2 regions of the Uruburuella testudinis genome follow, and region 2 is predicted to be linked to the other one. Evidence: predicted binding sites of a transcription regulator. Region 2 holds the regulator's gene; the other holds the start of a gene.
The links. Region 2 encodes FNR, which switches genes on or off when oxygen is low (the NO sensors DNR and NnrR bind a similar motif). Its sites were predicted from a motif close to TTGATNNNNATCAA; they were not measured.
Positions count from the first base shown of each region.

Region 1: LVJ83_RS05725 (DUF3149 domain-containing protein) is a predicted target of FNR. The motif match lies at 1,792-1,805, and genes of this name have one in related genera.

Region 1 is NZ_CP091508.1:1,239,570-1,243,998, reverse strand. Features, by position in the region: gene LVJ83_RS05735 (hypothetical protein) at 1-534, opposite strand, end outside; gene LVJ83_RS05730 (2Fe-2S iron-sulfur cluster-binding protein) at 659-1,669, shown strand; gene LVJ83_RS05725 (DUF3149 domain-containing protein) at 1,880-2,014, shown strand; gene LVJ83_RS05720 (hypothetical protein) at 2,173-2,481, shown strand; gene ruvB (Holliday junction branch migration DNA helicase RuvB) at 2,904-3,935, shown strand; gene LVJ83_RS05710 (AI-2E family transporter) at 4,294-4,429, opposite strand, start outside.
Region 2 is NZ_CP091508.1:644,198-648,626, forward strand. Features, by position in the region: gene hemN (oxygen-independent coproporphyrinogen III oxidase) at 32-1,438, opposite strand; gene fnr (fumarate/nitrate reduction transcriptional regulator Fnr) at 1,570-2,304, shown strand; gene LVJ83_RS02910 (CysB family HTH-type transcriptional regulator) at 2,487-3,437, opposite strand; gene LVJ83_RS02915 (OmpA family protein) at 3,889-4,429, shown strand, end outside.

The sequences.
Region 1 (4,429 bases), 600 kb from region 2:
GTCAAGCAATATCGGCATTTTGACGGCAATCTGCTCGTTGCGCCCGTTTAAAACCAGCTCTGGCACAATCTCCATCAATTCTTGGCGCAAATCCACCGCACCATCAAAGTTGATGCGGCCATTGGCAAGATAGTTTGCCAGCCCCGGATATTTCTGCAAAGCATCAGCCATTTTATTGCCCAAACCACGACCCGCACCGCCCGATGTCAAGGCCTGCATCAAATCCCGGCCGGTTGCAGACATCAGGGCATCCTGATCTGCTTCAGCACCCTCAGCACCTGCTGCCTCACCATCGGTTTGGCCGTCGGCCTGCCCGGTACGCTCGCGCCCCCACCCGGCCACTTCAGGCGCAACACCGTCTTCCTGCTTGCTTAAATATATCCTTGATTCGCCACTGAAATTATAGCTGTAATCCTGCTTCAAACTGCGTGCCATCGAAATCTGCATCATTTCCTGCGGCGTTTTACCGCTCAAGCTGTTGCAACCGCTCAAACCCAATGCTGCCAATGCCGCAGCCAATAATGTTGTTCTCATCTCCTGCCCCTTTATTTATCATGTTTATAGGAATTTCATACTACGATAGAAAATCGGGCTATGCCAGCAATAGTGGGGGAAATTCGCTATAATCTTATTTTTACCTGCGGCTGCGCCCTTTACCATGTCTTACACCGTTACCCTTGCTCCCGATCAAACCGCTTTCACCGTTAACAGCGGCGAACCGATTTTAGCGGCGGCCAAACGCCAAAACCTCAACCTGCCCCATTCTTGCCAAAACGGTATTTGCGGCCAATGCAAAGCCGATTTAATCAGCGGCGAAGTCGAACAAGGCCCGCATGCCGAGCTGGCACTGAGCAGCGAAGAAGCGGCCAAGGGCAAGATTTTAATGTGTTGCTGCACCGCCAAAAGCGACGTGCAGTTGAAAGTGCCCGGTTATAACGGCGCCGACGCACCGCCGGTCAAAACCCTGCCCGTGCGCGTTTGCAGTGTTGACATCCGCCACGACATGGCCATCGTCAAGCTCTCGCTGCCCAAAGCGCCGCCGTTTGTATTTTGGGCCGGCCAATATATCGACTTACTCTTGAAAGACAACCACACCCGCAGCTATTCGATAGCCAACAGCCCCGCTCAGACCGATATGCTGGAGCTGCATATCCGCAAGCGCGAGGGCGGTTTGTTTTCCGGCATGCTGTTTGGCGAAGAAGCGGCCGTCAAAGAAAAAGCCATTATGCGCATCCGCGGCCCATTGGGCACGTTTACCCTGCAAGAGAGCGACAAACCGATGGTGATGCTGGCCACCGGCACAGGTTTTGCCCCCATTCAAAGCCTGTTGCAACATATGATAGACACCGGCAGCCGCCGCCCGGTGCATCTTTATTGGGGCGCCCGCAAAGCAGCCGATTTATACGCCCTGCCCGCCGCCGAAGCCCTGCTGGCGCAATTACCCGATGCAAAATTCACTCCGGTGCTCTCCCGCCCTGATGAAGGCTGGAACGGCGCCCGCGGCTATATTCAGGCACATGTGGCGGCCGATTATGCCGATTTATCGGGTTATGAAGTGTATGCCTGCGGCTCGACCGACATGATTGAAGGCGCACAAAAACACCTCGAAAACGAGCGCGGCCTACCGCCCGAAGCCTTTTTTTCCGATGCTTTTTCACCCGCCGTCTGAACAACAACCGGCCAAACCGCCCCGCCCGGGCGGTTTTTTTGATTTCAGGCCGGCTGCCAAACAAGCCATCCGCCCCGAAAAAACAGTTTATTTTCAATATTTCCCACGCAATGGTGCCAACATTGACTTGCATCAAAACCTGATAATGGTTTTTATCTATAATCACACCCAGCAAATAATGAAATCAACAGCAAACAAAGGGAACACAACATGGAACTGCTGAACGAATTATTTAAATCGCCGGTAGGCATCTTATCAATGATTACTATTTTATTTGTGATGGTGATTGCAACCTTTTTATTTTTTTGGGTAAAAAAGCAAGCAGACAGCAGCCCGAAAAATTGATTTACCGTTATCTCTTTCCTCTTGATGTGTGTGTGTTTGGGTGTGGTTTCGTACCACACCTTTTTTTTGCCTTCACAAATTGGAACAACCGCCGCTACCGCCCCGAATCCGCCTGTTTTACGCTATAATCACACCAGTTTTTTCAGACGGCCACTTCCATGCACGCCCAGCTGCTCACGCTTAAAATCCGCAATGCCGACTATATCCGCATGATTGAAACCCACAGCCGGCAATTCAGCCGCGCCGAACACGATTTGCTGGCCGAAATTCTCGCTACTTTCGAATTCGACGTCGTGCAGGCGCAAGCACTGACACAGGCCGTGATGCAGCAAGCCAAATTCGACCCCAACGCGCTGCACATCGAAGAAGATGATGAAGACATTACCGGCGTATGCCCGCACTGCCTCAACCCGCCCGTGCCGCCGCTGCGCGATTACCAAATGTGGCGGCAGATGCGTGCCCGATGATTCCGGGAAACTGCCGGAAAGTCTAGGGTGTCCTAACCATTCAGAATGATTCAGATTTTTTGTGATAAAAGTACAGATACAAGGCAAAAAACGCAGCAAGATGGACATCTTGCGAGGATTTTTAACACAGCAGATGTGCTTTTAGCGCAAAAAAGATGATGATATATGAATTGTCATGACACCCTAGGCCGTCTGAAACCGTTTTCTGTTTTCAGACGGCCTGAGGGTTTGATAGCCCGTTTAAAAAACGGCTACTACAACTTATTCGAAAAACAACCCGACCAAATTAATTTACCTTATCCACTTGCCCTTAGGGTGTTTTCTTCATCCCCCTATGGCTTATTTTTGTGGACGGGTATCACAAGCCAAGCCGGGCAATTTCAGGTATCATTCTTACTGCCCTTTTCCTCAAGCCGACACCCATGCTGCAAACCGACAACCTTACCGCCGCCGCACCACAACGCATCATCAGCGCCCAAAACATCTCTTCGCAAGAAGAGCTGCTTGAGCGCGCCCTGCGCCCGAAAACGCTGGCCGACTATATCGGCCAGGCCAAAGCCAAAGAGCAATTGGCCATTTTTATCGAAGCGGCCAAAAAGCGCGGCGAAGCGCTCGACCACACGCTGCTGTTCGGCCCGCCCGGTTTGGGCAAAACCACACTGGCGCACATCATCGCCAAAGAATTGGGCGTTAACCTGCGCCAAACCAGCGGCCCCGTGCTCGAACGCGCCGGCGACCTGGCCGCCCTGCTGACCAATCTCGAACCGCACGATGTGTTGTTTATCGACGAAATCCACCGCCTCAGCCCCGTGGTAGAAGAAATTCTCTATCCCGCGCTGGAAGACTACCAGCTCGACATCATGATCGGCGAAGGCCCCGCCGCCCGTTCGGTCAAAATCGACCTGCCGCCGTTTACCCTCGTAGGCGCCACCACCCGCGCCGGCATGCTTACCAATCCGCTGCGCGACCGCTTCGGCATAGTTTCGCGGCTGGAATTTTACGAACATGCCGATCTGGCCACCATCGTCACCCGTTCGGCACAACTGCTGCAACTGAATATGGGCGGCGAAGGCGCAATGGAAGTAGCCAAACGCAGCCGCGGCACCCCCCGCATTGCCAACCGCCTGCTGCGCCGCGTGCGCGATTACGCCGAAGTGAAACACAGCGGCGTGATTAACGCTGAAACCGCCGATGCTGCCCTTTCGATGCTGGATGTGGATGCAGCCGGGCTGGATGTGATGGACCGCAAGTTTCTGGAAGCGATTTTATACAAATTCAGCGGCGGCCCCGTCGGCCTGGAAAACGTGGCCGCAGCCATCGGCGAATCCACCGACACCATCGAAGACGTTATCGAACCTTATCTGATTCAGCAAGGTTTTCTGCAACGCACCCCGCGCGGCCGCATGGCTACCGAACGCAGCTATCGGCATTTCGGGCTGCCGGTCGAAAAATAACGGCGGCTCATCTTTGATCAGTTTTTCAATCGCTGCTCGGCAAACAACCTTACGGGGCGCTACCCTGCTTTCCGCCGCATGCTGTTCAAATATATAAAAATAATACACGTTGATGTAAGGTATGCGGCACAGCCTCGCACGATTTGAAATTTATTGTTTTGCGTCATACCCATTCACAAAAATAATCTCACGGCGTCGACCTGCCTCATCGTACTGTTTTACTGTCTTCCGCTCGCCGCCTTGCTCGCTTACTTTTATGAATAGATATAATGCAATCAACAAAGGCCGTCTGAAAATATTTTCAGACGGCCTGATAAACAACATATTCCGATACTACTGCCATTGAAGATTGCAGCGTTTATTGATGCCGGTAAAAACGGCTTTTAAAATAAACATCCGCCCCTTCACGCAACAACACCAGCGTTACCGCCGCCAAAGGCAAGCCGATCAGCATGCCCACAAAGCCCATCAGCTGGCCAAACGCCAACAACGAA
Region 2 (4,429 bases):
AGACGGCCTGTTGACTGTTGTTAAAACACGCTTATACGGTTTGCGAATATTGTGCCTTGGTTTCTTTATGGCGCAAGTGGTAGTCGAACACCATGGCAATATTGCGGATGAGGAAGCGGCCTTTAGGGGTGACTTTCAGCCCGTTGGCTTTCAGATGCAGCAGGCCGAGTGCGGCCAGTTGTTGTAAATCGGCAAGCTCGTCTTTGAAATATTGGCTGAACGGAATGCCGAAGATGCTTTCGTAGAGCTGAAAATCGAGGGAAAAGCGGCACATCAAATCTTGAATGATGTTGCGGCGCAGGATGTCGTCGCGGTTGAGTTGGTAGCCGCGCATGACCGGTAGGCGGCCTGAGTCGATGGCGGCGTAATAAGCATCGATGTCACGCTCGTTTTGCACGTAGCTGCTGCCGATTTTGCCGATGCTGGAAACGCCGATGGCCACCAGATCGCAGTCGGCATAGGTGGAATAGCCTTGAAAATTGCGTTGCAGCCAACCTTCTTTTAAGGCGGTGGAAAGCTCGTCTTTGGGCTTGGCGAAGTGATCCATGCCGATAAATACATAACCGCGTTCGGTGAGGGTTTGCACGGCGTATTGCAAAATATCGAGCTTTTCTTCGCTGCCGGGCACGGCTTCGGTGTCGATGCGGCGTTGGGGTTTGAAAATATGCGGCAGGTGGGCGTAGTGGTAGAGCGCGAGGCGGTCGGGATCGAGTGAGAGTACGGTGTCGATGGTGGGCTTGATGCTTTCCAGCGATTGGTGAGGCAGGCCGTAAATCAAATCAACACTCACTGATTTGAATCCGGCTTCACGGGCCGCTTCGATGACTTCGCGCGTTTCTTCAACGGTTTGGATGCGGTTGACGGCCTGCTGCACTTTGGGATCAAAATCCTGAATGCCTACACTCATGCGGTTAAAGCCGAGCCGGCCGAGATGGTGTACGGTGTCGCGGCTTACTTTGCGCGGGTCGATTTCAATCGAATATTCGCCGCTGGGAATCAGTTGGAAATGTTTGCGTATCATGGCAAACACACGTTCGAGCTGGTCGTCGCTTAAAAAAGTGGGGGTGCCGCCGCCGAAGTGCAGTTGGGCGAGCTGGTGGCGGCCGTTGAGGTGCGGGGCGAGCAAATCCATTTCGCGTTCTAAGTATTCGATATAGGCATCGGCACGGGATTTGTCTTTGGTGATGATTTTGTTGCAGCCGCAGTAATAGCAGATGGTGTTACAAAACGGAATGTGGATATAAAGCGACAGCGGTTTGTTGAGCGCACCCAAGCTGCGCAATTGCAGGGCGTGGGTGTATTCGGGTTCGCCAAAACCGTTGTGGAAGCGGTCTGCCGTGGGGTAGGAAGTGTAGCGCGGGCCGCTGGCGGGCAGGCTGGCAATCAGATTGCGGTCGAATTCGGGTTGGGTGTTTGTGTGTATGGGTATGGTTTTCATGTTGTGTTCTGGTGTGTGAATGAATCAATTAGGCAAAGCTAAGCTAGTTTGGTAGAATGCCGATATTATGATAAACATGCCTTGACGTGAGTCAATACTCAATAAGTCGGGGCTGAATAAAGGTTGCCGATATGTCTGCACACACGAATTCAAACCAGCTCAAAGCCTTGTGTTCCACGTGTTCATTGCGTGAGTTGTGTCTGCCGGTGGGCTTGATGCCGACCGAGTTTGAGCAGCTGGATGCGGTTATCCGCCAAAGCCGCCGTCTGAAAAAGGGCGAATACCTCTTTCGGGCGGGCGAGCCTTTTACATCTCTGTATGCCATACGTACCGGTTTTTTCAAAACCACGGTGGCCAGCCAAGACGGCCGCGATCAGGTTACCGGCTTTTTTATGTCGGGCGAGTTGATCGGCATGGACGGCATTTGCTCGCATGTGCACAGCTGTGATGCGGTGGCGTTGGAAGACAGTGAAGTGTGCGAACTGCCGTTTGCCCATATGGAAGAGCTCGGCCAAAATATTCCCAGCCTGCAAACCCATTTTTTCCGCCTGATGAGCCGTGAGATTGTGCGCGACCAGGGCGTGATGCTGTTGTTGGGCAATATGCGTGCAGAAGAGCGCTTGGCGGCGTTTTTGCTGAATTTGTCGAACCGCCTGTATTCGCGCGGTTTTGCTGCCAATGATTTTATCTTGCGGATGTCGCGCGAGGAAATCGGCAGCTATTTGGGGCTGAAGCTGGAAACCGTCAGCCGCACCTTGTCAAAATTTCATCATGAGGGTCTGATTTTGGTGGAGCATAAACACATCAAAATCTTGGATCCGCAGGCATTGAAGAAAATGGTGTCAGGCTGTGCGCATGCGCTGTAAGGCATTGATTACAAGCATTTATGAGGCCGTCTGAAGCGTTTTCAGACGGCCTCATTATTTATCAATATTCAACGCATGCGGTTTTATATTCATACAAAAGTAAGCCGGCAAGACAGCCAGTCGAATGCAGTACGCACGCGCGGCGACGAGTTAGTCGGTTAGATTATTGTTGTGAATGGAGATTAAATCGAAAAATCTTCTTCAATCGGCATATACAGCATTTTATCAATACGCTCGCGTGTCAGTTGCGGGGCAAACAGGTTGATAAAATCATAAGTGTAACCGCGTAGGTAGGTATCCGGCCGTAGAGCGATATAAGTGGAAGAAGGTTCGAACAAATGATCGGCATCAACCAGCTGCAAATCGGCATCGTTTTTGGGGTCAAACGCCATTTTGGCCATAATGCCTACGCCCAAGCCGAGTTTGACATAAGTTTTCAATACATCGGTATCGGCGGCGGAAAGCGCTACTTTGGGCTGCTCGATGCGTGCTTTTTGAAAGGCGCGGGCGATGCTGCTGCCGTTGTTGAAGGCGAATTCGTAAGTGACGAGGGGGTAGCCGCTCAAATCGTTGATGCTCAAAGGGTGGCGGCAATCGAGCAGCGGATGGTCGTGCGGCACCACAATGGCGTGCGTCCATTCATAGCAGGGCAGTTTGCGCAATTCGATATGCTCATCGATAGACTCGGTGGCGATGGCAAAGTCGGCCTCGCCGCTGCCCACCATTTGAGCGATGGCGGTAGGGCTGCCCTGTTTGATGCTTAATTCGACTTTGGGATAGCGCTTGACAAAGTCGGCCACGATGCGCGGCAGCACATAACGCGCTTGGGTGTGGGTGGTGGCGATAGTAAGCGAGCCGCTGTCGTGGTCGGTAAATTCGCTGCCGATATTTTTAATATTCTGCACATCCCGCAAAATGCGTTCAGAAAGCTCCAATACGGCTTTGCCCGGCTGTGATACCGAAACCACACGCTTGCCGCTGCGGATAAAGATTTGAATGCCCAATTCTTCTTCCAGCAGGCGGATTTGTTTGGAAATGCCCGGCTGCGATGTAAACAGTGCGTCGGCGGCTTCGGAAACATTCAAATTGTGGCGGTAAACTTCCAGGGCGTAGCGTAATTGTTGTAGTTTCATAAGTGTAGGGTAGGGCTGTGCGGAAAAATGTGGGTTTTGTGCGACACGGTGCGTTAAATGTAGCATATTTCATGAGGCCTTGCCCGTTTTCTCCTTTTTTCAAAGAAAGCTTTTGTTTTTACAGAAACTATCTTGGTTTTGTAATATATGGGCATTTTATGGGCCCTCTCCGGGTGTTGCGTTTGTGCAACGACAAAGCCGCAAGCAGCGCAATTTGGTTGTAAATAAATGACACAGGATTGATTTTTCGGCATGATTCATAATTAGGAAGCGGGCCGTTTCGCAGTTGTGCTCAGGCAGCGCGCTATTGACAGTTTGCCCTTAGCTTCTTATAGTGCAAACCTGATATATCCGATTTGCCGCCGTTATTACAGCGGCCTGTATATTGGTGATTTGTGGCGTTTACACTCCGGTGTGGCCGTTGCATAACAATTTTTGATGAGGGAATAAAATGACCAAACAGCTTAAATTAAGCGCCTTGTTCGTTGCTCTGGTAGCTTCAGGCACCGCAATGGCCAGCGAAGCGCATACCAAACACGGTTACACCGTTGATCGTGAACAAACCGTGGTTCGCAACAACTACGGCGAGTGCTGGGAAAATACCTACCTGGACAAAGCGACCCAAGGCCGTATCGAATGTGGCGATGCCACTCCGGTTCAATCTGCTCCCGAATATGCTGACGAAACTGTTGCCCTGTCTGCCCAAACTCTGTTTGGTTTCGACCGCGACAACCTGCGTCCTGAAGCAAGCGAAACCTTGAATGCGCTGGCCCAACGTTTGAGCGACACCAACGTTGAAGCCGTACGTGTTGAAGGCCACACCGACTTCATGGGCTCTGAAGCTTACAACCAAGCATTGTCTGAGCGTCGTGCCAACGTGGTTGCCAACTATCTGGTTAACCGCGGCGTTCCTGCCGGCAAAATCACTGCTGTAGGTTTGGGCGAGTCTCAAGCGCGCATGACTGCTTCTTGTGAGGCTGAAGTAGCCAAAC